3 regions of the Pseudomonas cremoricolorata genome follow, and region 2 is predicted to be linked to each of the others. Evidence: riboswitches for the same ligand, from Rfam matches in the RefSeq annotation. Region 2 holds a riboswitch; each other region holds the start of a gene.
The links. Region 2 has a riboswitch for cobalamin ahead of cobO (cob(I)yrinic acid a,c-diamide adenosyltransferase). Riboswitches for the same ligand answer to the same signal wherever they lie in the genome.
Positions count from the first base shown of each region.

Region 1: linked by a shared signal. The riboswitch ahead of LK03_RS16840 (ABC transporter substrate-binding protein) and the one ahead of cobO (cob(I)yrinic acid a,c-diamide adenosyltransferase) in region 2 are both predicted to bind cobalamin.
Region 3: linked by a shared signal. The riboswitch ahead of LK03_RS18100 (CbtB domain-containing protein) and the one ahead of cobO (cob(I)yrinic acid a,c-diamide adenosyltransferase) in region 2 are both predicted to bind cobalamin.

Region 1 covers NZ_CP009455.1:3,702,454-3,708,961, reverse strand. The annotation lists gene LK03_RS16860 (phytoene desaturase) at 1-818, shown strand, start outside; partial or broken gene LK03_RS16855 (phytoene/squalene synthase family protein) at 815-1,747, shown strand; gene LK03_RS22040 (sterol desaturase family protein) at 1,668-2,225, opposite strand; gene LK03_RS16845 (DUF1624 domain-containing protein) at 2,467-3,633, shown strand; cobalamin riboswitch at 3,661-3,859, shown strand; gene LK03_RS16840 (ABC transporter substrate-binding protein) at 3,987-4,994, shown strand; gene LK03_RS16835 (FecCD family ABC transporter permease) at 5,015-6,010, shown strand; gene LK03_RS16830 (ABC transporter ATP-binding protein) at 6,007-6,508, shown strand, end outside.
Region 2 covers NZ_CP009455.1:4,758,417-4,764,924, reverse strand. The annotation lists gene LK03_RS21445 (C40 family peptidase) at 1-249, shown strand, start outside; gene LK03_RS21440 (C40 family peptidase) at 386-928, shown strand; gene LK03_RS21435 (PQQ-dependent sugar dehydrogenase) at 1,006-2,325, opposite strand; cobalamin riboswitch at 2,444-2,665, shown strand; gene cobO (cob(I)yrinic acid a,c-diamide adenosyltransferase) at 2,791-3,402, shown strand; gene LK03_RS21425 (cobyrinate a,c-diamide synthase) at 3,399-4,694, shown strand; gene bluB (5,6-dimethylbenzimidazole synthase) at 4,691-5,341, shown strand; gene cbiB (adenosylcobinamide-phosphate synthase CbiB) at 5,338-6,246, shown strand; gene cobD (threonine-phosphate decarboxylase CobD) at 6,239-6,508, shown strand, end outside.
Region 3 covers NZ_CP009455.1:3,987,367-3,993,874, reverse strand. The annotation lists gene LK03_RS18120 (response regulator transcription factor) at 1-366, opposite strand, end outside; gene cobM (precorrin-4 C(11)-methyltransferase) at 639-1,385, opposite strand; gene LK03_RS18110 (cobalamin biosynthesis protein) at 1,419-1,820, opposite strand; gene LK03_RS18105 (CbtA family protein) at 1,822-2,511, opposite strand; gene LK03_RS18100 (CbtB domain-containing protein) at 2,522-2,707, opposite strand; cobalamin riboswitch at 2,818-3,045, opposite strand; cobalamin riboswitch at 3,108-3,315, shown strand; gene cobW (cobalamin biosynthesis protein CobW) at 3,416-4,486, shown strand; gene cobN (cobaltochelatase subunit CobN) at 4,490-6,508, shown strand, end outside.

The DNA.
Region 1 (6,508 bases), 1.1 Mb from region 2:
CGCTGGTGCAAGGCCTGGCCAAGCTGTTCGAAGACCTCGGCGGACGCCTGGTACTCAATGCCGATGTCACCGCACTGGACACCGAAGGCGATCGCATCGTCGCGGCGCGCACCGCTGATGGCCAGCGCTGGCCGGCTGACGTGGTGGCCTCCAACGCCGACGTGGTGCACACCTATGGCGAGCTGCTCGGCCAGCATCCACGCGGTCAGCGCGAAGCCGAGCGGCTCAAAGGCAAGCGCTTCAGCAACTCGCTGTTCGTGGTGCATTTCGGCCTCAAGCGCGAGCAGCCGCAGTTGCAGCACCACACCGTGTGCTTCGGCGCGCGCTACCAGCCGCTGATCAAGGAAATCTTCAACGGCCCGCGCCTGCCGGATGATTTTTCGCTGTACCTGCACACCCCCTGCGCCACCGACCCGAGCCTGGCGCCGCCTGGCTGCTCCAGCCATTACGTGCTCGCACCGGTGCCACACCTGGGCAACGCCGACACCGACTGGGAAATCGAAGAGCCGCGCTACCGCGAACGCATTCTGAGTTACCTGGAACAGCGCTACATGCCCGGCCTGCGCGCAGACCTGGTGACCTGCCGCAGCTTCACCCCAGTGGATTTCCGCGATCAGCTCAATGCCCACCTGGGTTCGGCGTTCTCGCTCGAACCGGTGCTGACGCAAAGCGCCTGGTTCCGCCCGCACAACCGTGATCAGCAGGTCAACAACCTGTACCTGGTCGGCGCCGGCACTCACCCCGGTGCCGGCGTGCCAGGGGTGATCGCCTCGGCCAAGGCCACTGCCGGGCTGATGCTCGAGGATCTGCACGCATGAATGCACCTGCCGCCGACCCGTTGCTGGCGCACGCCCTGAACAGCATCGCCGTGGGCTCGAAGAGCTTTGCCAGCGCGTCACGGCTGTTCGACCCCGATACCCGGCGCAGCGCAGTGCTGCTGTATGCCTGGTGCCGGCACTGCGACGACGTCATCGACGGCCAGCAGGCCGGCCACGATGCCGTGCTGTTGACCCCAGCCCAGGCTCAGCAGCGCCTGGCCGAGCTGCGCGCACAGACCCATGACGTCTACCTTGGCGCCCCAGCCCGGGAGCCGGCGTTCGCCGCCTTGCAGGAGGTGCAGCAGCGCCATGGCATCCACCGCCAGGAAGCGCTCGACTTGCTCGAAGGCTTCGCCATGGATGTCGACGAGCGCCAGTACCAGACCCTGGAAGACACCCTGCAGTACTGCTACCACGTCGCCGGGGTGGTCGGGCTGATGATGGCGCGCATCATGGGCACCCAGCAGGCGCAGGTGCTGCACCGCGCCTGCGACCTGGGCCTGGCCATGCAGCTGACCAACATCGCCCGCGACATCATCGACGACGCCAAGGTCGGACGCTGCTACCTGCCGCGCCAGTGGCTGGATGAGTTCGACCTGACCCCGGCCACCTTGACGCAGCCCCAGCACCGCCCCGCCGTGGCGCAAATGGCCCGGCGCCTGGTGGATCACGCCGAGCCCTACTACGCCAGCGCCGAAGCCGGGCTGGCGGCGTTGCCGTGGCGGTCGGCCTGGGCGGTGGCCAGCGCCGGCGCGGTGTATCGGCGCATTGGCATCAAGGTGCGTGCCGCCGGGCCGCGGGCCTGGGATGCGCGCACCTCTACCGGCAAAGGGGAAAAACTCGCAGCCCTCAGTGCGGGGCTGTGGACGAGCCTGAATCGGCGCCTGCGGCGCTATCCGCCGCGTGATCCGCAGTTGTGGACGCGTCCTTCGCCGCCCGCAACGGGCCTTGATGATGGGCGCGCAACTGCGCCTTGAGGCGCTCGACCGATGGCGCATAGAGGAATCCGAACGACACGCAGCCTTCGCGCCCGTGCACCGCGTGGTGCATCAGGTGCGCCTGGTACAGACGCTTGAGGTAGCCGCTGCGCGGCACGAAACGGAACGGCCAGCGACGGTGTACCAGGCCGTCGTGGGCAATGAAATACAGCAGGCCGTAGGCCGTCATCCCTGCGCCGATCCATTGCAGCGGCGCCCAGCCAGCGTTGCCCAGGGCGATGAGGATGATCGCCAGCACGGCAAAGACAACGGCGTATAGGTCGTTCTTCTCGAACAGGCCATGGCGCGGCTCATGGTGCGAGCGGTGCCAGCCCCAGCCAATGCCATGCATCAGGTACTTGTGCGCCAGCCAGGCGACCCCTTCCATGGCAGCCAAGGTGGTGAGAAAGACGACGAGGTTGGTCAGCATGGTGTTCGATTCGGCTCGTGGTGATGGGGCTTGGAGTCAATCAGGCGCTGCGACGTTCCACGCCGTTTCAGCGCTGGCAAGGCGTTTCGCAGTGAGTGCTCGACCCTAGCATGACCAGGGTCGTAAGGCTTGACCTGTGTAGGACAATTCTTCACTCAGGCGAAAAAAGCGTAGTGGCTGTCGCGGTAAACGATATAAGATAACATTTCGTTTGCCATCAACCCCTTGCCTGCGATTGCCCATGACAAGTGCCAATGCCACTCCCACCCTGCTCACCCAGCGCCTGCAGAGCATCGACGCTCTGCGCGGCCTGGTGATGCTCTTCATGTTGCTCGACCACGTTCGCGAAACCTTCTTTCTGCATCACCAGGTCGGTGACCCCATGGCCGTGGCCAGCACCGAACCTGTGCTGTTCTTCAGCCGTACCCTGGCGCACCTGTGTGCCCCGGTGTTCGTCCTGCTCACCGGTCTCTCGGCCTGGCTGTATGGCGAAAAACAGCAGAGCCGCCAGGCGGTCTCGGCATTTCTGTTCAAACGCGGGTTGTTCCTGGTGCTGCTGGAATTCACCGTGGTCAATTTCGCCTGGACCTTCCAGCTGCCGCCCAGCGTCGTCTACCTGCAAGTGATCTGGGCCATCGGCCTGAGCATGATCGCCCTCGCCGCGCTGGTGTGGCTGCCGCGATCAGCGCTGATCGCCCTGGGTGTGCTGATCATCGCCGGGCACAACCTGCTCGACGGTGTGCACTTCGGCGCAGACTCGCTGATGCACGTGCCATGGGCGATCCTCCACGACCGTGGCTGGCTCGACGTCTCCGAACATATGCGCCTGCGCACCTCCTACCCGCTGCTGCCGTGGATCGGGGTGATCGCCCTGGGCTATGCCATGGGCCCCTGGTTCGCCCGTGGCGCCAATGCCCAGGTGCGCCAGCGGCGTCTGTTGCTGGCTGCGGCCGCGGCGCTGCTGGGCTTCGTGGTGCTGCGCCTGATCAACGGCTATGGCGAGGCGCCGTGGAACAGCTACCCAAGCCTGGTGCAGACGCTGATGAGCCTGTTCAACATCACCAAGTACCCGCCGTCGTTGCTGTTCCTGTGCCTGACCCTGGGCTGCGGCCTGTTGCTGCTGCGCGGTTTCGAGCGCGCCGGGCAGGCGCGCTGGGTCGGGGTGCTGGCGGTGCTGGGTGCGGCGCCGATGTTTTTCTACCTGCTGCACCTGTACGTACTGAAAGTGGCCTATGTGCTGTGCGTGGCGATCTTTGGTCTGAACCAGGGCGACTACTTCGGCTTCGACGGCATGGGCGCGGTGTGGCTGTGCGCCGTGCTGCTGAGCGTGGCGCTGTACCCTCCGGTGCGTGCCTTCGCTCGGCTCAAGGCGCGCCGGCGCGACATCGCCTGGCTCAAATACCTGTGAAAGCCGTTCCCTGCCAGCGGCCGATGGTCTACCATGCCGGCCGCCGGTTTCCACCCAGGAATTAATAGGGAATCCGTGGCTCGCCAACGGCTGAGCTAAACGGAACTGCCCCCGCAACTGTAGGTGCCGAGCCTGCTCCATCGATGCCACTGGGCCTGCGCCCGGGAAGGCTGGAGCCGGGCGAAGACGCATCAGTCAGGAGACCTGCCGGCACACATTCACCGACCGGCGGGGTGTCCGGGACGGCCATCTGCACCCTTCCCAGGGTGGCGCCGCCTGCCTTTGCGCAGGCGGCCTCGACGATGCCTGTCCGTGTCGCAGCCCTGCCGCTGTATTCGATAGGAGATCGCCCAATGCTACGTTTCGCCGCCCTGCTCGCGGGCCTGGGTTTGTCTGGCCTGGCCCAGGCAGCCGCCACCCACTACCCGCTCAAGATCGACAACTGTGGCCAGCCGCTGAGCTTCGCCCACGCCCCGCAGCGCGCCGTGACCATCGGCCAGGCCGGCACGGAAATCCTCTACGCGCTGGGCCTGGGCGACAAGCTGGCCGGCACCTCGCTGTGGTTCAACGACGTGCTGCCCGAGTTCAAGACCCTCAACGACAAGGTCGAGCGCCTGGCCGACAACGACCCAAGCTTCGAGGCCGTGGTCGGCAAACGCCCGCAACTGGTCACCGCGCAGTTCGAGTGGATGGTTGGCGCGCAAGGCGTGGTCGGCACCCGCGAGCAGTTCCATGAGCTGAACATTCCCACCTACCTGCTGCCCTCCGACTGCGAAGGCAAGGACAACCTCACCGGCGCCGATGGCACGCGCACCCAGCAGTTCCAGGTCGAGAGCATCTACAAGAGCGTCAGCCAGCTGGCCGAGATCTTCGACGTGCAGGACCGCGGCGCCGCGCTCAATACCGATCTGCAGGCACGCCTGGCCCAGGCCAAGCAGCGCCTGGCGGGCAAGGACCTGTCGGGCACCACCGCGCTGTTCTGGTTCTCCAGCGCCGATCTGGACATCGACCCCTACGTGGCCGGGCGTCAGGGCGTGGCCGACTTCATGCTGCAGACCCTGGGCGTGCGCAACGTGGTGGAGTCCACCGAAGAATGGCCGACCGTGGGTTGGGAAACCCTGGCCAAGGCCAATCCGACCTGGCTGATCATCGCGCGCATGGACCGCCGCCGCTTCCCCGCCGACGACTACCAGAAGAAGCTGGAGTTTCTCCGTAGCGATCCGGTGGCGAAGAACCTCGACGCGGTCAAGGCCGGGCGCATCATCGTCCTCGACGCCGAGGCCATGCAGGCCGGTATTCGCCTGTTCCGAGGTCTGGAGACGCTGTCCAGCGCCTTCGCCAGCGGTAAGCCCGCACCGTGAGTGCGCGCCTGTTGCCGGCCATGGCGCTGGCGCTGCTGGCCCTGCTGGCGGCGCTGCTGGCCGGGGTCGCCATCGGCGAAACGCCGATTTCCCTCAAGCTGGTGTACCAGGTGCTGGCCAATCATCTGTGGCAGGCCGGTTACCCGCTCGACCCGATCGACGCCGGCATCGTCTGGAACTACCGCCTGCCACGCACGCTGGTCGCTGCGGCGTGCGGCGCGGGCCTTGCGACCTGCGGGGTGATTCTGCAGGCGCTGCTGCGTAACGCGCTGGCCGAACCCTACCTGCTCGGGCTGTCCGCCGGCGCCTCGACCGGCGCGGTGGCGGTCGGTTTGCTGGGCATTGGCGGAGCGGCGCTGTCGCTCTCGGCGGGCGCCTTCATCGGCGCGCTGTTTGCTTTTGCCCTGGTGCTGCTGCTGGCCCGCGCGGCAGGGCCGACGCACAACAATGCCCAGGTGATTCTGGCCGGTATCGCCGGCTCGCAACTGTTCAATGCCATCACCGCGTTTCTCATCACCAAATCGGCCACCGCCGAGCAGGCGCGGGGCATTCTGTTCTGGCTGCTGGGCAATCTCAGTGGCGTGCGCTGGCCGTCGGTCAGCCTCGCACTGCCGGTGGCGCTGCTGGGCCTGGCGATCTGCCTGTGGCACCGGCGCAGCCTCGATGCCTTCACCTTCGGTGCCGATTCGGCGGCCTCGCTGGGGGTGCCGGTGCGCCGTACCCAGTTGCTGCTGATCAGCTGCGCGGCGCTGGTCACCGCGGTGATGGTGTCGATCGTCGGCGCCATCGGCTTCGTCGGGCTGGTGATTCCACACGCCCTGCGTCTGCTGCTGGGCCCCGGTCACAGCCGCCTGCTGCCGGCCAGCGCCCTGGGTGGCGCATTGTTCCTGATCAGCGCCGATGTGCTGTCGCGCACCCTCATCACTGGCCAGGTGATTCCAGTGGGCGTGGTCACCGCGCTGATTGGCGCGCCAGTGTTCGCGTTGATTCTGATCAGCCGTCGGGGGGCACGATGAGCAACCTCAGCGACGTGCACCTGGCGCCGTTGCGCTGCGTCGAGCTGGGCCTGCGCGTGCGCGGCCATCAGTTGCTGCACGGCATCGACTTGCAGGTGCTGGCCGGCGAAACCCTGGGCATCGTCGGCCCCAATGGCTCGGGCAAATCCACCCTGCTCAAGCTGCTGGCCGGCCTGCGTGCGCCCAGCAGCGGCGCCGTGCAGTTGTTCGGCGAGCCGCTCGACAGCCTGCCGCGCCGGCGGGTGGCGCAGCGTCTGGCGCTGGTCGAGCAGCAGGCCGATACCCACGAGGCGATCCGCGTGTATGACGCGGTCGCCTTAGGCCGCACGCCCTGGCTGTCGGCCCTGGCGCCGTTCGCAGGCCAAGACCATGCGATCGTCGAACAAGCCCTGCGCGATGTCGATGCGCTGCACTTGCAACAGCGCCTGTGGGGCGAGCTGTCCGGCGGTGAGCGCCAGCGCGTGCACATCGCCCGCGCCCTGGCCCAGCGCCCGCAGG
Region 2 (6,508 bases):
GTCGACGCGCCCAAGGTTGCGCGCAACAAGCTCAAGCCTGGTGATCTGCTGTTCTTCAGCACCAATGGTCGCGGCCGCGTGAGTCATGCCGGCATTTATCTGGGCGATAACCAGTTCATTCACTCCAGCAGCAGCCGCAGCGGTGGCGTGCGCATCGACAGCCTCGGTGACCGCTACTGGAGCAAAACCTTCATGCAGGCCAAGCGCGCCCTGGCCATGGCACCGACCACCAATATCGCACGCAACTGATTGCACACGCTGTGGTCAGTACACACGGCGGTTAGCTGAAAAGCTAACCGCCGTGTGCGTTTAGAAAAACAAGCTAACCTAATTTCTCAACTCTTTTCGGCTGCGGCCGACTCGTTCCTGACAGGACGTTCCGACCATGAAGACAATGGTGCGCTTCGCTTTCCTGATGTCTGTGGCCTTGCTGACGGCGTGCTCCAGCCGTGCGCCTGCCCCTGCTCCCGCCCCGGCGCCCAAGCCGCAGGTGGTATTCAACACCCAGCCAAGCTTCTCGCCCGTGGCCTCCGATGTGCTGTTTCGTGCCATTGGTCTGGTCGGCACGCCTTATCGCTGGGGCGGCAATACCCCCGATTCGGGCTTCGATTGCAGTGGCCTGATCAAGTACGTGTATAACGACGCCGCCGGCATCAGCCTGCCGCGCTCGACACGGGAAATGATCGTCATGCAGGCGCCTAGCGTGAACCTCAACGCCTTGCAATCAGGCGACATCGTCTTCTTCGCCACCAACGGCGGTTCGCAAGTGAGCCATGCCGGCATTTACGTCGGTGAAGGGCGCTTCGTTCACGCGCCGCGCACCGGTGGCACCGTACGCCTGGACTACCTGTCCAACAGCTACTGGTCCAAAGCCTACCTGCAGGCCAAGCGCATCATTCCGGCCGGGCACCTGGCGCAGAATCCCTGATTGGGCAGCGACCGAAGCGCTGCAATGGCGCTTCGGTCAGTCTCGATACCACCCTTAGCCCAACCCCGCGTGAAACCTCACGGCTTCGCCGCCGTCACCCGCCAGATCACGTTGCCCACATCATCGGCCACCAGAACCCCGCCATGCTTGTCATTGGCTACGCCTACCGGCCGGCCCATGGCCTTGCCCTGGTCATTGACGAAGCCGCTGAGCAGGTCTCGTGGCTCGCCCTGGGGTTTGCCGTCGTTGCCGAACGGCACGAACAACACTTTGTAGCCGCTCAGCGGTTTGCGGTTCCACGAGCCATGCTGGCCGATGAACACGCCCTTGTCGAACGGCGCCGGCAGCATGCCGGGCCGGGCGAAGGCCAGGCCCAGTGAGGCGGTGTGCGGGCCAACGGCGTAGTCAGGGGCGATGGCGCTGGCAACCTTGGCCGGGTCCTGCGGGGTGACCCGCACGTCGACATGCTGGCCGTAGTAACTGTAGGGCCAGCCATAGAAAGCGCCGTCCTTGACCGAGGTGATGTAGTCGGGGACCAGGTCGCTGCCGATCTCGTCGCGTTCGTTGACGGCAGTCCACAGCGCCCCGGTGTGCGGCTCCCAGTCCATGCCGTTGGGGTTGCGCAGGCCGGTGGCGAACAGTCGCTGCTGCTTGCTGGCGAGATCGACTTCCCAGATCGCCGCGCGGCCTTGCTCTTGCTCCAGGCCGTTTTCCCCGACGTTGCTGTTGGAGCCGACGGTGACATAAAGCTTCTTGCCATCGCGGCTGGCGAGAATGTTCTTGGTCCAGTGGTGGTTGAGCGGCCCGCCTGGCAGATCGACGACCTTCTCGCCTGGGTCGCGTAATTGCATGGCGTTGTCGGCGTAGCGGAAATGCAGCAGCTTGTCGGTATCGGCAACGTAGAAGTCATTGCCCACCAGGGCCATGCCGAACGGCGAGTTCAAGCCCTCGACGAAGGTCGTGCGAATTTCCGCCACGCCGTCGTGGTCGGCGTCGCGCAGCAGCGTGATGCGATTGGCGCTGGGCACGCCCGCGCCAGCACGCTTCATGACCTTCTCCATGACCCAGCCGCGGATGCCGCTGCTGTCGTCTGGCTTGGGTGGCGCGTTGGTTTCCGCTACCAGCACGTCGCCATTAGGCAAAACGTACAGCCAGCGCGGGTGGTCGAGGTCGTCGGCGAAGGCCTGCACCTGGGTGCCAGGGGCGGCAGTGGGCTTGCCACCGTCCGACCAGCCAATCGCCGGGGCGATGTTCAGGGTAGGGATGAGGGTCTTGTTCGGCGGCGGCAGGTTGGGGTTGGGGCCGGTGCCGTCGGCGACGCTCAGCCTGGCAGTTTCGCCGCAGGCCACCAGGCTGGCGCCGATGGCCAGCAGTACACCGATACGCAATGGGAACATGCCGCGATCCTCCGGGAATGGGACACCACTGACCTTTATGAGAAGACGACCGACCGGGTGGTTCATTCCGGCGCGTCCGGCGGTCCATTTCATTGACGCTCCGGGTGCAACCCTCTAACCTTCGCGGCGTGTTTCAGGTGCCCCGTGGAGCGATTTCCAGGCGGGGTGAAACTGGGAAGCCGGTGGTCGCCTTGCAGGCGCGAGTCCGGCGCTGCCCCCGCAACGGTAGGTGAGTCAAGCCACGCGCAGCGCCACTGGGTCGATCCTGGGAAGGCGCGCGGCGGCCAGGGCCATGGCCCTGCTCACGAGCCCGGAGACCGGCCTGTCACTGCCAAACGGCATCACGGAGGGTGATGCGCGGTGCTCCGTGGCTTCAGGCCATGGCTGCTGCGCGCCCCTGTGCCTGCCTGCCTATTAGATCTGTCGGCGCGGCTGCCTTGCCGCCCACAGCCCGCGGAGACCCCCATGAGCGAATCCCCAGAGCGCGACGAACGCCACCTGGCGCGGATGCTGCGCAAGAAAGCCATCATCGACGAGCGCATTGCCAACTCGCCCAATGAATGCGGCCTGCTGCTGGTGCTCAGCGGCAACGGCAAGGGCAAGAGCAGCTCGGCCTTCGGCATGCTCGCCCGGGCCATGGGCCATGACATGCGCTGCGGCGTTGTGCAGTTCATCAAGGGCCGCAACAGCACCGGTGAAGAGCTGTTCTTCCGGCGCTTCCCCGAGCAGGTCAGCTACCACGTGATGGGCGAGGGCTTCACCTGGGAAACCCAGGACCGCCAGCGCGATATCGCCGCCGCCGAAGCCGCCTGGGCGGTGTCGCGGCAGTTGCTGCAAGACCCGGCCGTACAGTTCGTGGTGCTCGATGAGCTGAACATTGCCCTCAAGCATGGCTACCTCGACCTTGAGCAGGTGCTCAACGACCTGCAGGCGCGCCCGCCGATGCAGCACGTGATCGTCACCGGCCGCGGCGCCAGGCCCGAGCTGATCGAGCTGGCCGACACCGTCACCGAGATGGGCATGCTCAAGCACGCCTTCCAGGCCGGTATCCGCGCGCAGAAGGGCGTGGAACTGTGAGTGACCGCCGTGCCTGCCCGGCGGTGCTGATCGCCGCCCCGGCCTCGGGCCAGGGCAAGACCACCGTCACCGCCGCCCTGGCGCGGCTACACCGCAACCTCGGCCGCCGCGTACGGGTGTTCAAGTGTGGCCCGGACTTTCTTGACCCGATGATCCTCGAACGCGCCAGCGGTGCGCCGGTGTACCAACTCGACATGTGGATGATCGGCGAGGCCGAGAGTCGGCGCTTGCTGTGGCAAGCCGCCGGGGAAGCCGACCTGATTCTCATCGAAGGGGTCATGGGCCTGTTCGATGGCACGCCGTCCAGTGCCGATCTTGCGCGTCACTTCGGTGTGCCGGTGCTGGCGGTGATCGACGGCACCGCCATGGCGCAGACTTTCGGTGCGCTGGCCCTGGGCCTGGCCCGCTACCAGCCTGACCTGCCGTTCGCCGGGGTGCTGGCCAACCGGGTTGGGAGCCTGCGTCACGCGCAGTTGCTCGAAGGCAGCTTGAGCGAGGGCCTGCGCTGGTACGGCGGTTTGTCCCGCGAGCGCGGTATCGAGCTGCCCAGTCGCCATCTGGGACTGGTCCAGGCCAGCGAGCTGAACGACCTCGATGCGCGGCTTGATGCGGCCGCCCAGGCCCTGGGCGAGAGCTGCGATGCGGCCCTGCCGCCGGCAGTGACCTTCGCTGCGCCACAACCGGCGCCCGTCACCCCGAGCCTTGCCGGCGTGCGCATCGGCGTGGCGCGCGACGAAGCCTTCGCCTTCCTCTACGGCGCCAACCTCGAGCTGCTCCGCGCCCAGGGTGCCGAGCTGGTGTTCTTCTCGCCGTTGCACGATGCCCGGTTGCCCGAAGTCGACAGCCTGTACCTGCCCGGTGGCTACCCCGAACTGCACCACCAGGCGCTGGCGGCGAACGCAACGATGCTGGCCGCCATTCGCCAGCACCACGCTCAAGGCAAACCGCTGCTGGCTGAATGCGGCGGCATGCTCTACCTGCTCGACGGCCTGACCGATGTCGACGGTCAGCGCGCCGAGCTGCTCGGCCTGCTGCCCGGCGAGGCGAGCATGCAAAAGCGCCTGGCCGCGTTGGCCTTGCAGGCGGTCGAGTTGCCCGAAGGCACCTTGCGCGGGCACACCTATCATCACTCGCTGACCACCACCGAACACACGCCCATCGCCCGTGGCCTTAGCCCCAATGGCGGGCGCGGCAACGAGGCGGTGTATCGGCTGGGGCGGCTGACGGCCTCGTACGTGCACTTTTATTTCCCTTCCAGTCCCGAGGCGGCGGCGGCGCTGTTGCGACCATGAGCGAACATGCCTTTTCCATGACCGAACGCGCTGCGGTGTACCGCGCCATCGGCGAGCGCCGCGACATGCGCCACTTCGCCGGCGGTGAAGTCGCCCCCGAGCTGCTGCGCCGTCTGCTCGGCGCTGCACACCAGGCCCCCAGCGTCGGCCTGATGCAGCCGTGGCGCTTCATTCGTATTACCCGCCGCGAGCTGCGCGGCGCTATCCAGGGGCTGGTCGAGCAGGAGCGCCTACGCACCGCCGACGCCCTGGGCGAGCGCTCCGATGATTTCATGCAGCTCAAGGTCGAAGGCATCCAGGACTGCGCCGAGTTGCTGGTGGCGGCGCTGATGGATCAGCGTGAAGCGCACATCTTCGGCCGCCGTACCTTGCCGGAAATGGACCTCGCCTCACTGGCCTGTGCCATCCAGAACCTGTGGCTGGCGGCCCGCGCCGAAGGCCTGGGGATGGGCTGGGTGTCGCTGTTCGACCCACAGGCACTGGGCCAGCTGCTGGGCATGCCGAGCGGTGCCAAGGCGGTGGCGGTGCTGTGCCTGGGGCCGGTCAAGGCCTTCTACGAGGCGCCGATGCTGGTGCAGGAACAGTGGGCCGAAGAACGCCCGCTGGATGACATGCTGTTCGAAAATGCCTGGGAGCGACGCCCATGAGCCTGGCCTTGCTATGTGTGGCCGGGGTTGCTCTGGATGCGCTGTTCGGCGAGCCACAGCGACGTCATCCGCTGGTGGCCTTCGGCAATTTTGCCAATGCCGTCGAGCGTCGCCTGAACGCCGGCGGCCGCGGTTGGCGCAGCCATGGCGTCAGCGCCTGGTTCATCACGGTGGTACCGCTGACCGTGCTGGCGCTGCTGCTGTCATGGTTGCCGCTGATCGGCTGGCTGGTCGATGCCCTGGCGCTGTACTGCGCCCTGGGCATGCGCAGCCTGGGCGAGCATGTGCTGCCGGTGGCCCAGGCCCTGCGCCAGGGTGATCTGGCTGAGGCGCGGCGCCGCGTCGGCTACCTGGTCAGCCGTGAAACCGCCGAGCTGGATGAGCCGGCCGTGGCCCGCGCGGCCACCGAGTCGGTGCTGGAGAACGGCAGCGATGCAGTGTTCGCCACCTTGTTCTGGTTCGTCGTCGCCGGCGCGCCGGGGGTGGTGCTGTACCGCTTGAGCAATACCCTCGATGCCATGTGGGGTTACCGCAACGCCCGCTTCGAGCGCTTCGGCTGGGCCGCAGCGCGCATCGACGATGGCCTCAACTATGTACCGGCGCGGCTGGTGGCGCTGACCTACGCGCTGCTCGGCAAGACGCGCCTGGCGCTGCGCTGCTGGCGACGTCAGGCGCCGCTGTGGGACAGCCCCAACGCGGGCCCGGTGATGGCCGCCGGGGCCGGTGCGCTGGGCGTCGAGCTGGGCGGCCCGGCGGTGTACCACGGCGAGCTGCATGAGCGCCCGCGCTTGGGCGAAGGGCCGGTGGCCGATGCCCAAGCCATCGAGCGCGGCTGGGGCCTGGTGCAGCGCGGCGTCTGGCTGTGGCTGCTGGTGATCTGCGTGGGGGCGTACCTGAATGCTTGAACACGGTGGACGGCTGCTGCGCGCCAGCCAGTATTACGGCATCGAGCGTCGCGAATGGCTGGATCTGTCGAGCGGCATCGCCCCCTGGGCCTTTGCCATACCTGCAATTCCCGCCGATGCCTGGGCACGCCTACCCGAGAACGAGGACGGCCTCGAACAGGCCGCACGCCGCTATTACGACGCTGCCCAGCTGCTGCCGGTGGCCGGCTCGCAGGCGGCGATCCAGGCCTTGCCGCTGCTGCGCGGACGCAGCCGGGTCGGC
Region 3 (6,508 bases), 770 kb from region 2:
CGAATAGCCTTTGACCAGGGCCTTGAGGGCGAAGATCAGCGAGTCGAGGTCTTCGTCCTTGTTGACGAAAGCCGAGATGCCGGCGTCCAGACAGCGCCGCACGTAGAGATCGGCAGGTTGGCCGGTGAGGACCATGATCTTGGGGGCGGGCTCGAGCAGTTGCAGGCGCTTGATCACCTCCATACCGTCCAGGCGTGGCAGGCCGATATCGAGGATGACAACGTCGGGGTGCAGTTTGCGAGCCATTTCAACCGCCTGCATGCCGTCGCTGGCGGTGCCGACCAGGTCGAAATGCTGGTTCTCGAGCAACATGCTTACGGCAAATCGAATGGCAGCGTGGTCATCGACTACCAGTACGCTTGTCATGGGAAAACTCCTGTCGGAAAGGTGGTCCGTTTCCTGAAATCACCCAGGAACACGTCGCTGCCTCAGCAGAGGACGCGCACCATACGTCGAATCTGGCGGCTTAGTAATGGCGGACAGAGAAGTGTTGAAAAAGCCTTGATGATCTGACGAAAAATCCTACAAGCGAAGGTGATGAGTGCAGTCTAGGCGACGCCTGACGTCCTACGCAGGGGAGACGATGGAAGGCGCCTTCCCGGCAGTGCAGGCGAGGTGCAACGGGTGAGCGTTGCGGCTCAGGGGCGATACAGGTGGGCGTGGCTGGCGCGGTAAAGTGCCGACTCGGAGAACGGCGCATCGCCCAGCACTGGACCGACCAGGATCAGCGCAGTACGCCGAAAGCCCTTGGCGTTGGTGAGGTCGGCGATATCTTCGAGCGTACCCAGCACCCAGTCCTGGTCGGGCCAGGTGGCACGGTGCACCACTGCCACCGGGCACCGGGCACCGTAATGCGGCAGCAACTGGGTGACGATTTGCGGCAGATGCCTGACGCCCAAGTGGATCGCCAGGGTGCAGCCATGCCGGGCCAGATCGGCCAGTTGTTCACCCGCAGGCATGGGTGAGCTGTCGCCGTAGCGGGTGAGGATGACCGTTTGCGCGACGCCGGGCAGGGTGAGTTCGCAGCCCAGCAGTGCGGCACTGGCCGCGGTGGCGGTCACACCGGGAATGATCTGGTAAGGAATGTCGAGCAGGCGCAGCCTGGCGATCTGTTCGCCGATGGCACCATACAGGCTCGGATCGCCGCTGTGCACGCGAGCCACGTCCTGGCCTTGGCGGTGCGCGTGGTCGATGGCCTCGATGATCTGTTCGAGGTTCATCTCGGCGCTGTTGAGCACCTGCAGCGCCTGGTGCCCTTCAAGCACCGCCGCTGGAACCAGCGAGCCTGCGTAGATGATCACCGGGCACTGACGGATCAGGCGCTGGCCCTTGACCGTGATCAGCTCCGGGTCGCCAGGGCCGGCACCGATGAAATAGACCGTCATGAAAAGTCCTTGCTGCGGGTCGAAAGGGCGCGATTATCCGCGTCCAGCCAGCGCAAGGGTAGCCTTGCCTGCGACACGCCGCTCGACCCACAGGCGCGCTGACCCTTCGGCGCAGGTGGCGGCCACCAGCGCGGCGCTCTCGGCCACACCCCAGCAGCCGGTGTGGGCGAAGGCGCTGGCCGAGCGTTGGCTAAGCTGGACGACGACCCCGTTCAACGTGGCGGCATCGAAGGTCAGCAGCGGTAGACCCAGCTGCGCGGCCAGCGCTACAAGTCCCGGTTCAGCAGCCTTCAGGTCGATGCTGGCGATGGCCTTGAGCGAGGCAACCGCCAGACCCTGCTGGTGCAAGGTGTCGTGCAGCAGCGCCGACAGCGCCTGCACCGAGCAGCCGCGTTGACAGCCGAAGCCGGCATACAGCGCCGGCTCAGCGGGCATGTCAGGCACGCGCGCCGCGCCGGTACAACCAGGCGCTGAGCAGCCCCAGGGCCAGCCAGAAGGCGGCGTTGGTCAGCCATGAAGCGAGCTTGAACTGTGCCTCCAGGGCCTCGGGGGCCAAGCTTGCGTGCATTTCCGGTTGCGGTGCGCCGACCACATGCGGCGCTACCAGCAAGGCAGCGCCGAGCAGCTTGAACAGCCACGAGCGGGCGAAGACCATCAAGCCCAGGCCTGCTGCGGTAGCAGCGGCGGTGGCGATCCACCAGGTCTGTCGCTGCCCCAGATCGGCGGCGGCAGTGCCCGGCAATTCCGGCGGCAAGCCCAGGGTCGGTGCCAGGCAGAACACGGCAAAGCCAGCCAACCCCCACAGCGCGCCGGTGGCAACCCTGTTCGGCTCGCGCAGGCTATAGAGCGCGGCCAGCATCAGGGCGAAACCGACCGCGACCACCAGGTTGCCGCCTGTGGTCGACAGTACCCGCTGCCAGCCGTCTTGCGGCGCCCAGGCTTCGGCGCTGTGTTCGTGAGTAGCGGCGCCCTCGGGGTGTTCGTGCTGCGTGGCCACCGGTTCGGCGACCTCGAAGGTTTCGGCCTGGAGAATCAGCGGGCTGACCCACAGGCTTTGCAGCGCAGTCAGCAGCAGCGCGGCGAGCAGGCCACTGAACCCGGCGGTGCGGGCGATACGAGTGATCATGGCGGCGGTCTCAGTGGCAGGGGAAGGCGGCGCTGTGGCGGGTGTCGTGGGCGGCGTTGTGCACCGCTTCGATGTGCGAGAAGCCGGCGAAGTACACCAGGCACAGGCCCAGCAGGCTGGCGCCGAGGGCGACCGTGATGCGCTGGCTCAGGGTGGTGGGGGTGACCAGGGTAGGTTTGGCGCTGGTGATGGGCATGACGCGTTCCTCTGCTGACTGAAAGACAGACTCTTCGAAGGCAGGCCACGCGCGAACGCCCCAGCACCGGACGGCACTGAGGCAGACGACAGCGCCCGCCCACCGCGGGGTGTAGATCGACGCATCAGGCCGGTCTCCGGGCTGGCGAGCGGAAGCAGGGCTTCCAGTGCGTGGCATCGTCCTTCCCAGGCCGTTGCAGTGGCCCAGTGGTCAAGACGCCTGGCTCGCTTACCGTTGCGGGGGCAGCACCGGCCTTGTCCTGTCTGCCTGGGCAGCACGGACGCACCGGTTTCCCGTTTCACCCCAATACAAGGGGCACCTGAACGTAAGTGCGCTAGCAAATCATGGGGCGTATTTCCCGTCAATCACCGCCAGCGGTTGACCGTCTGGCAGGCACTGCGTAGCCTTGCCGCTTCGAGGTTCTCGGGTGGCTGTCTTTGCCCATCCGAGCTAAGACGGGAACGCGGTAAAGGCCGCGGCTGCCCCCGCAACTGTAAGCACCGAAGCACATCGACACGGCCACTGCGCAGCTGCGGGAAGGCGTCGATGTCCAAGCTCTTGATGAGCCCGGTGCAAGCCAGGAGACCTGCCTCGGACGGCTTTCGACTATCAACCGGGCGGGGTGATCCGGTGGCGAGCACGCTCGGCCAGCCTGGCCGCAGGCGATCGTCCCGCATGCCCGCGCCATCCTGCCAAGGGCACCGATCCATGAAAACACTGGCCAAGCTCCCCGTTACCATCGTCACCGGCTTCCTCGGCTCGGGGAAAACCACGTTGCTGCGGCACATGCTCGACAATGCCCAGGGCCGGCGGATCGCGGTGATCGTCAACGAGTTCGGTGAGCTGGGTATCGACGGTGACATCCTCAAGCAATGCAGCATCGGCTGCAGCGAAGAGGAGGCCACCGGCCGGGTCTATGAACTGGCCAACGGCTGCCTGTGCTGCACGGTGCAGGAAGAGTTCTTCCCGGTGATGCGCGAGTTGGTGGCGCGCCGGGGCGACCTGGACCACATCCTCATCGAAACCAGTGGCCTGGCCTTGCCCAAACCTTTGGTGCAAGCGTTCCAGTGGCCGGAAATTCGCAATGCCTGCACCGTCGATGCGGTGATTACCGTGGTCGACAGCCCGGCGGTCGCCGCCGGCACCTTCGCCGCCTACCCCGACCAGGTCGACGCCCAGCGCAAGCTCGACCCAAATCTGGACCACGAATCGCCGCTGCACGAGCTGTTTGCCGACCAGTTGGCCAGTGCTGACCTGGTGGTGCTGAACAAGGCTGACCTGATCGACGCCGAGGGCCTGGCCAAGGTCCGCGCCGAGGTGCAGGAAGAACTGCCGCCTGCGGTGAAAGTGATCGAAGCCAGCAGCGGTCGTCTGCCGCTGGAGGTGCTGCTGGGTCTTGGCGCCGAGTCGGAGGTGCACATCGATGGCCGCCGCACCCACCACGATTCGCACCACGACGAAGACGGCGAGCACGACGACCACGACCACGACGCCTTCGATTCGATTTCCCTCGACCTGCCCGAAGCCGACGAGCGCCTGCTGCTCGATGCGCTGGGCCAGTTGGTGGCCGAGTTCGGCATCCTGCGCGCCAAGGGCTTCGCGGCAGTGCCCGGCAAACCCATGCGCCTGCTCATCCAGGGCGTTGGCAGCCGCTTCGACAAGCACTTCGACCGCCCATGGCGCAGCGATGAAGCGCGCATCACGCGCCTGGTGCTGATCGGCCAGGACCTCGACGCCGCGGTGCTCGAAGCGCGCCTGCGCCAGGCCCTGGGCGCCTGATCGATGCACCTGCTGCGCACCCAGCCCGGCGGCTTCGTACCCGACGATAGCATCGCCGACCTGGGCCAGACCCCAGCCGAGCTGGTGATTCTGTGCAGCGGTGATTCGCACCTGGCGCTGCTGGCCGAAACCGCCGAGCAGTTGCCGGCGGATTTCCCCAGCGTGCGCCTGGCCAACCCGATGCAGGTGCAGAACCACGCCTCGGTCGACCTGTACGTCGATGAGGTGCTGCGTCACGCCAAGGTCATCCTGCTGTCGCTGCACGGCGGCGTCGGCTACTGGCGCTATGGTGTCGAGCAACTGGTCGAGCTGGCCGCGCGCGGGGTACAGCTGATTCTGGTGCCCGGCGATGACCGTCCCGACCCCGAGCTGACCGACCTGGGCAGCGTGCGCGACGCCCGCGCCGAGCGGCTCTGGCACTACCTACGCCAGGGCGGCAAGGCCAATGCGCTGAACCTGTTCAACTGCATCGCCAGCACCTGGCTGGGCCGCGATTACGCCTGGCATGAGCCCGAGCCCTTGCCGCGCACCAGCGTCTATCATCCGCGCATCGCCAATGCCGGCCTGGCCGACTGGTACGCCGACTGGCAGGTCGACTTCCCAGTGGCGCCGCTGCTGTTCTATCGCTCGCACCTGCAAGCGGCCAATACCGGGTTCATCGACCAGTTCTGCGCGCGGATGCGTGCCGCTGGGCTCAACCCGCTGCCCATCGCCGTTGCCAGCCTAAAAGATGCCGCCTGCCTTGAGCAGGTGCAAGCCTGGATGGACGAGGTCGAAGCTGAAGTGGTGGTCAACACCACAGGTTTTGCCCTGTCCAGCCCGGAGCGCCCCAACCTGCGCCCGCTGCGCCGTGACGTGCCGGTGTTGCAGGCCATCTGCGCGCAAGACAACCAGCCTGCCTGGGAGCAGAGCGAGCAGGGCCTCGGTGCGCGCGACCTGGCCATGCACATCGTGCTGCCGGAACTGGACGGGCGCATCATCAGCCGGCCGATCAGCTTCAAGGACCTGGCCTGGCGCAGCGAGCGCAGTCAGGCCGATGTGGTCTGCTACCGTGCGCACCCCGAGCGCATGGATTTCGTCGCCGAGCTGGCGCGGCGCTGGGTCAACCTGGCGCGCCTGCCCAACGGGCAGAAACGCGTGGCCCTGGTGCTGGCCAACTACCCGACCCGCGACGGACGCATCGGCAATGGCGTCGGCCTCGACACCCCGGGCGCTGCGCTGAACATTCTTCGTGCCCTGCAACAGCAGGGCTATCCGCTTGACGCGCTGCCTGAAAGCGGCACCGCCTTGATTCAGCAGTTGCTGGGCGGCGTCACCAACGATCTTGAGCAGCTCGACCAGCGCCCCTGCGCGCAGAGCCTGAGCCTTGACGACTACCAGCGCGCATTCGCCCAGTTGCCGGAAAGCAACCGCCAGGCGGTGTTGCAACGTTGGGGCTCGCCTGAACACGACCCGATGTTTCGCAGTGGGCGGATGATGATCGCCGGGCTGCGCTTTGGCCTGACCTTCGTCGGTATCCAGCCGGCACGCGGTTATCAGCTCGACGCCAGCGCGGTGTACCACGACCCCGACCTGGTGCCGCCGCATGGCTACCTGGCGTTCTATTTCTGGTTGCGCCATGCCTACGGTGCCGATGCGCTGGTGCACGTGGGCAAGCACGGCAACCTGGAGTGGCTGCCGGGCAAAGGCGTGGGGCTCTCGGCGCAGTGCTGGCCGGATGCGTTGCTCGGGCCGTTGCCCAACGTCTACCCGTTCATCGTCAACGACCCGGGCGAGGGCGCCCAGGCCAAGCGCCGCACCCAGGCGGTGATCATCGACCACCTGATGCCGCCGCTGACTCGCGCCGAAACCTACGGGCCGCTGCGCCATCTGGAGCAACTGGCCGACGAATACTACGACGCGCAACTGCTCGACCCACGCCGGGCGCGCGAACTGCAGCGTGACATCCTCGAACTGATCAAGGCCAACCACATCGACCGCGAATTGCAGCTCGAAGGCCAGTTGGATGACGCCGCGCTGTGG